DNA from 2 places in the Methylobacter sp. BBA5.1 genome. Region 2 is predicted to be linked to the other one. Evidence: riboswitches for the same ligand, from Rfam matches in the RefSeq annotation. Region 2 holds a riboswitch; the other holds the start of a gene.

Region 1 (3,425 bases), on a different contig from region 2:
TGCCGATCAAGCTTATCCCTTGGTAGATCCTGTTTTTAGGCAGTATTTTTGGATGTGGATAGGAATGGTGCCTGTAGAGATAGTATCCTGGCACATTATTATCAGTACCGTTGCAGCTATTATAAGAAAAAATGGCAGAAATACCCGTCGCGTTGCGATTGTCGGGGCAACGCGATTAGGGGGCGAATTAAAAAGGATATTTATCGAAGATGAATCAATGGGGCTGCATTTTGTCGGCTTTTACGATGACCGGCAGAAAATAGAGGACGGCAGGGGCGTCCTGGCTGAAAATAAATTGGAAGGAAACTTGCAGCAACTGATCAAAAATGCCAAGGAGGGCGCCATTGATATTGTTTATATTACACTTCCCTTGCGGGCCGAGCATCGAATTAAGGATTTGATTGAACAGTTATCGGATTCAACTGTTTCTGTTTATTATGTGCCTGATTTATTTGTATTTGATCTGCTAAGATCCAGCCTGCATCATATAAAAGGTATTCCTGTCATCAGTATTCTTGATACCCCGTTCTATGGGGTTGACGGCATTATAAAAAGAGTTTTCGATATACTGTTAAGTCTGATTATTTTAATAATCATTGCAATACCATTTGTAATCATCAGTATAAGTGTTAGAATGAGCTCGCCTGGCGCCGTGATCTTTAAACAAAGACGATACGGTATCGGGGGCGAAAAAATAGTCGTCTGGAAATTCAGAACGATGACCGTCAGTGAAGATGGCGATAAGGTTAAACAAGCAAAAAAGAATGACCCCAGGGTAACGAAATTGGGTGCTTTTTTAAGACGTACATCATTGGATGAATTGCCTCAATTTATTAACGTATTACAAGGAAGAATGTCAATCGTTGGCCCCAGGCCTCATGCGGTAGCGCATAACGAATGGTATCGTGGACAAATAAAAGGCTACATGCTCAGGCATAAGGTAAAGCCGGGTATAACCGGATATGCGCAAATCAATGGATATCGAGGCGAAACGGATACCTTGGATAAAATGGAAGGAAGAATAGAATATGATCTGGCCTATATAAGAAACTGGTCTCTATGGCTAGATATGAAGATCATATTTTTGACCATATTTAAAGGTTTTTTGGGAGCGAAGGCCTACTAGCGAATTTGAATATTGTACTTTAGTACAATATTCAAATAGAAAAAAACAATTATAATCGCAACTGTGCTGGATTTTTGAAGTTCAGGAAGAATGAAATAACTGTAGTTTTACCATGTTTTATGAGGGGCGGATCGTAGGGGTAAAGGGTTTGCTGATTTTTGTGCAAACTTATCAAAAATTCCTTCAGCCTAAGTATTTTGGCTATTTGCTTTTCCAAAATAATGTGAAAGTTCTAAATATTAATATGGCATAAAGTAGTGTTTCCGGCGTGTTGAAACTAACGGCTGAATGCCATTAATAAATATTAGGAGTGGTGGGTTGTATGGTGCGTGACCAATCGGGTGGTTGGCATGTTTCACGGATGATTAAGGCCAAACCTGTTGTGAAGCAGGGGCGGAAAACCACGAGTCTTGATAAATGGTTTTGTCAAGATAGTCGGGTTGCAAATTATGATAGTTTATAATTTGTTGCAGGTATTTTTTATGAAAAAAGTTTTTTTAAGTTTTGTATTTTTATCCGTGCTTTCTTTTGGCGCAAACGCGGCTACTTTAACGCTAACAAAAGAGGATCCTGATGCGACTGATTTGGCCAATATGGCGGTTAATTTTGGTGGCACCGGTCAATTGGTTTCCGGCTCTGGTCAAATTAATGGTAGCCCAATCGACCATATCTGGGGTATTGAATCTAATCCAGAGGCTTCATATGTCTCATCTTTCTCAATTACAACGCCACAAGCCACTGCAATTATAGATGGGGTTAACCTTTATGCGGACAGTTCTTTAACTACATTACTTGTAGCTGCTACTCAGGTTGGTCCTGAGTGGAAATTCAGTTATTTGTTGGCAGCAAATACTCAGTATTTCATAAATGTACTAGCTCATGGAACTGGTAGCTATACGCTTAATGTTCAAACACCAATTCCAGCTGCCGTTTGGTTATTCGGCTCAGCTTTGATGGGATTGGTCGGCTTTTCACGTCGTAAAGGCAATTCAGCACAATCTGTTGCATAAGGAAATTAATTTTTCCGTTATACTAAAGGGGCGTTCTGCCCCTTTTTTAATTTTTATAAAACAGAAATAAAAAATTATGTCGTTTCTTATCAGAATTGTTTTGCTGTCAACGATTTTTTTTATTCAAACTGCCCGCGCTGACTCTTATCAATATACGGTTAACCCTGGTGATATTCTCGATATTTCGGTTTGGAATGAGGAAGCCCTGCAACAGGAATTGCGTGTATTACCCGATGGCAGCATCAGTTTCCCTCTAGCTGGAAATTTCCAGGTTGCCGGTAAATCGATAGATCAGATAGAGGCTATTCTGAAAGAAAGACTCGCAGAGTATATTGCCGATCCGGTGGTTAATATTTCGGTCAAATCGGTTGAAGGCAATGCTATTTATGTGATCGGCCAAGTGAAAAAACCCGGCCAGTTCGTTATGTATCAACCGATGGATGTTATGCAGATGTTGAGTCTTGCCGGCGGTTTGACAGCATTCGCAAAAGCCAATGATATTGTCATTCTGCGTCGTAACGGCGACAAATCCGAGTCCATCGAGTTTGAGTACAGCGATGCGGAAGACGGCGATAAACTGGAAAATAACCACTTGCTGCAGAGTGGAGATGTCATTGTAGTGCCTTAATCGCGCTTTATAAACTAAGCAATAAGCGTAGATTGAGCACATGAAAACAATCTTCAGTAAGCAAGAGTCTTATGCAAGCCGCGCGAGGATAGCATTCATTATTGGTGCATTCGCTTTTTGTTCAGGTATCGATGCCGCTGAATGGGGGGTAAATGCCACTATAAATCAGGCGTTATCCTATAACGACAATGTCAGAATGTCTCAAAATCCGCAAGGCTCGGTTATTTACGACTTAACGCCTACCATTAATTTTACGCGTAAAACCGAAGTGTGGGATATAGTGGGCATGGCCAGTTATGGCCTCCAGCATTATACTGAGATAGAACAGTTCAATAACAACCCGCAGCATTACGGATTGAGCACCGCTTATAGGACCGAGCGTAGTAATCTGGGATTAAGTGCAAATTACTCTATTGCACCTAGCCAGAATTTCGCGGAACAGGACACGGGTAATTTTTCATCCAATGCGGATCGTAAAAACCTGTCAGTCACGCCAAGCTATTCTTATAGATTTACGGAGTTGGATAGTCTGATCGGTTCAGCCTCCTATTCAAAATCAACCTATTCCAACGGCGGTTCTAATAATGGAGCCGACTTTAATAATTTTAATGATAACGAAAATAAGTCGGTCAATATAGGTTGGCAGCGGCAGTGGAGTGAA
Region 2 (3,425 bases):
TAACTTCCTCAAGTGCGCGGATGAATTTCCGGTGTAGGTGCGGATTTATCCGCACAGTGCGAATGAATTCGCACCTACAATTCCCTGATTTATTCCATGGCTATTACTTAACATGGAAATCACCTAATAATTTCAGTAACTCGCGATGCGGCTCATACAAATCAAAGGGGGCGCCTGTATCGTACGGATGCATGGTAGGGGCGGACCTACGTGTCCGCCCTGTTTCGGGTGCACAACGGGTTATCGGAGAACCGTTAGCCAAAGGTGAACCGATGAGCAAGGGCGAACACACAGGTTCGCCCCTACGTGTCTGTTCATTTCATACAAATCAAAAGGGGCGCCTGTATCGTACGGATGCATGGTAGGGGCGGACCTACGTGTCCGCCCTGTTTCGGGTGCACAACGGGTTATCGGAGAACCGCTGGCCAAAGGCGAACCGTTGAGCAAGGGCGAACACACAGGTTCTCCCCTACGTGTCTGTTCAATTTACGGTATCAGGGCATCAATCCGTGGGAATTGCCGGATTAAAACGCCTGGGGATCAAAGAAAATGAATAGGCCGATTAACAATCGATACTGAAATAATGCTGATTAGGTCAAATTTTGCTGAGGAATGTAGGTCCTGGCTCTGCTCGCCCTGATAAGAAAGGAAATCGGTCATCACCAGGCTTGAAAGAAGCCTGAAAATCAACCTTATGCTGTATAAGCCCAACTGCCCTGTCGATTACACCAGTATTAATCGGTATATTGCATTTCAGCGGTCATAAAAAAGGGGCCGGAGCCCCTTTACTGAATTGGAATCAGATTTTAACCTCAGGCGGCAGCTGATTTTTTGCGCGCCGCGCCGATCAAACCCAACAGACCTGATCCGAACAACCAGACTGCCGCGGGGACAGGTACGGCTGGCGGCTCATCACCACCAATGTTTATATTGCTACCATAGAGACTCATATGTGAAAGATCTTTGTCAGGCATTGCCCAAGTACCAGATATTGAACCTTCTACTAGCAGCCAGGCTGTGTAAAAAATACCATTGGGTGGTCTGCCTGTTCTTCCGTCTTTAAGAACCAGAGTGATGGCTTGATAAGTATCCCATAAAGAGGAATCAATCGACCATGTTCCGCTTCTCAAATCACCTGTGAAAGACAGTTCATTAGATATATCCGTCCAATCGGTAGCACCAAAAAAATCATCCGATACATCATCATTGCTATCCTCAAAGTCGCCATCCTCAGAAAGCAGGCTCTGAGCATATCCGTCGGATGTTACGGGTCCATAAGTAGCAGCACTTGCTATATTCCCCCCGCCTAGCATCGCCAAGCCTAGCACTAGGCTTAATACAGTAACTCTTTTCATTTTTATTTCCTCTGCAATAATTTAAAAAACAAATATTGCAACCCAGCCATCTTTCGCCATTGAAAGACCTGTGGCTTTCCGTCCCCGCTTTGCAACGAGTTTGGCTTTTTAACCACTTCCTAATCAACCAGATCCTCGGTCTATTCAGAAGTTTTGTTCATCCTGAACCATTTTCCTATGCAAGACGGACAAAACAGCCTGTCCGCTTTGATATTCATTCTTAACCTAAGCCGTTAAGCAATCGCTCTGCCCGCTTGACGGCGCGAGAATCCGGCCAGGCCAGCCATTGCCGAGCCGAACAGCCAGACAGCGGCTGGAACGGGAACGGCTGATATATTCTCGGCTGACATTTCCGCGTAGGAGTGTCCGATGATGATGTCGGCGTCAAATAAATTATTTAAACCATTCAAGGATAAGCGCAGTGCATTGACCGTCATTGAGCAAAAAGAATTGGAGCAATCCGTTATCTGTTCGTTGAGAATCAAAGTGGCGCCAATGAGTCCGAGCGCACTTAAATCAATCATGGAATTTGGTCCGGCATTGGTGTCAACTTGGATATCTTGGCCTAATATGCTCAAGCCTAACGATGTGATATTAGCGCTTCCCGAGGCGGTCATATTGCCATAATCCCCCGTTACCTCGGCGCTGGAGCTAAAAGTCCAATTATCCAGCTCAAACAGGCTTAATCCAGGACCAAAAATCGAGAAAAGACTGGCATTGATGTTTAAACCTTCGATGCCGCCGGATGCGCTCGTGGTTTTATTACCGGCCGATCCATCAACATTGGAATCCGCCGATCCAGTAATTACATCGATCGAAGCATGAGCTTGAGCTACTAGTAAATCAACGCCAACGTCAAAGCCTAAAAGCGCATCATTCAGATCATAGGGCGCCGGGGCTGTTCCCGATATACCAGCAGGTGCTGCCACTGCCAGTAAGTTTGAGCCCCCAACATTCAAATTTACAGAGAGCCCATATCCTTCACTGTAAGCATTAACGACCGCAGCACCCGCGATTGGGGTAAAAGTAACAGACGCCAGCGCCAATGTGACGGCCCCCAAAATACAAGCTTGCTTTTCCATAACTAAATTCCAAGTTTTTACAAATTAAAAAAACGCAACCCAGCCTTCTTTATCATCATCCACCCAAAGACCCGTAGCTTGCTATTCTTCGCCTCACAACAAGTTTGGCTTATCCTTACTTCTACAACTCTATTCCGGAATCGAACCGATGAGGTTTAACCTGGTCGAAGATCCCTTTAATTCTCAATACTTCCAATAAGTTTCAGTCTGTAATTCAAAGAAGCGTTAATTTTTAGTTAAATCCTTGCCCGGTGCCAGTATACTTAAGCCCCTCCTGTAAGTTGTTAGCAATTTGTTATTTTTGTGTTAGAGTCTGACATTATCTCTACTACAGGCTTTTTATGCTTGCGTCGATGGATCAAAATTCTATTTACGAGTTTGAAACGTTTCGCCTGGAAATGGCCAGCCAGCTCTTGTGGAAAGGTAAAACCGCTGTCGATTTGCCGCCCAAAATTTATCGGTTATTGCTTTATTTCCTGCGGCACACGGGACAGGTCATATCCAGGGAGGAATTATTCGATGCGGTATGGGATGGCCGGCTTGTCGACGACTCGGCATTGAGGCTGGCCGTTAATTCCCTGCGCAATATTTTGCATGACGACCGTAAAAATCCGCGCTTTATCTCCACAGTGACCCGTCGGGGTTATCGTTTCCTGCCCGAGGTCTCGGTTACGCAATCTCTCGAGCATCTGATCCCTTTGCATTACCGGACCAAAGTTGAGCCCTCGTCCGCCTGGATTGAACGCCCGGCGGAACTGGCCTTGCTCCGGAAAGCCTTTCAGCAGGCGAAAAATAAAGAGCGGTGCGTGGTTTTTCTGGCGGGGGAGCGAGGCACGGGTAAATCGACATTGCTCGACATGTTCCTGGCCAAAATCCAATCTCCCGAACTGGCCTTGCTGCGTTCCCGATGCGTGCAACTGCACGGGGTCGCGGAACCCTTCCTGCCTTTATTGGAAGCCCTGGAGCGCCGTTGCCGGGAACCTTCCGG

The links. Region 2 has a riboswitch for cyclic di-GMP ahead of EK22_RS25135 (hypothetical protein). Riboswitches for the same ligand answer to the same signal wherever they lie in the genome.
Region 1: it holds a riboswitch for cyclic di-GMP, as region 2 does, so the genes downstream of both, EK22_RS13270 (hypothetical protein) here and EK22_RS25135 (hypothetical protein) in region 2, are expected to answer to the same signal.

The regions. Positions count from the first base shown of each region.
Region 1 is NZ_JQKS01000020.1:37,802-41,226, reverse strand. It holds gene EK22_RS13275 (undecaprenyl-phosphate glucose phosphotransferase) at 1-1,126, shown strand, start outside; cyclic di-GMP riboswitch class I at 1,487-1,574, shown strand; gene EK22_RS13270 (hypothetical protein) at 1,609-2,136, shown strand; gene EK22_RS13265 (polysaccharide biosynthesis/export family protein) at 2,213-2,764, shown strand; gene EK22_RS13260 (porin family protein) at 2,805-3,425, shown strand, end outside.
Region 2 is NZ_JQKS01000002.1:24,844-28,268, forward strand. It holds gene EK22_RS25135 (hypothetical protein) at 813-1,355, opposite strand; cyclic di-GMP riboswitch class I at 1,389-1,470, opposite strand; gene EK22_RS25140 (VPLPA-CTERM sorting domain-containing protein) at 1,589-2,437, opposite strand; gene EK22_RS01190 (winged helix-turn-helix domain-containing protein) at 2,791-3,425, shown strand, end outside.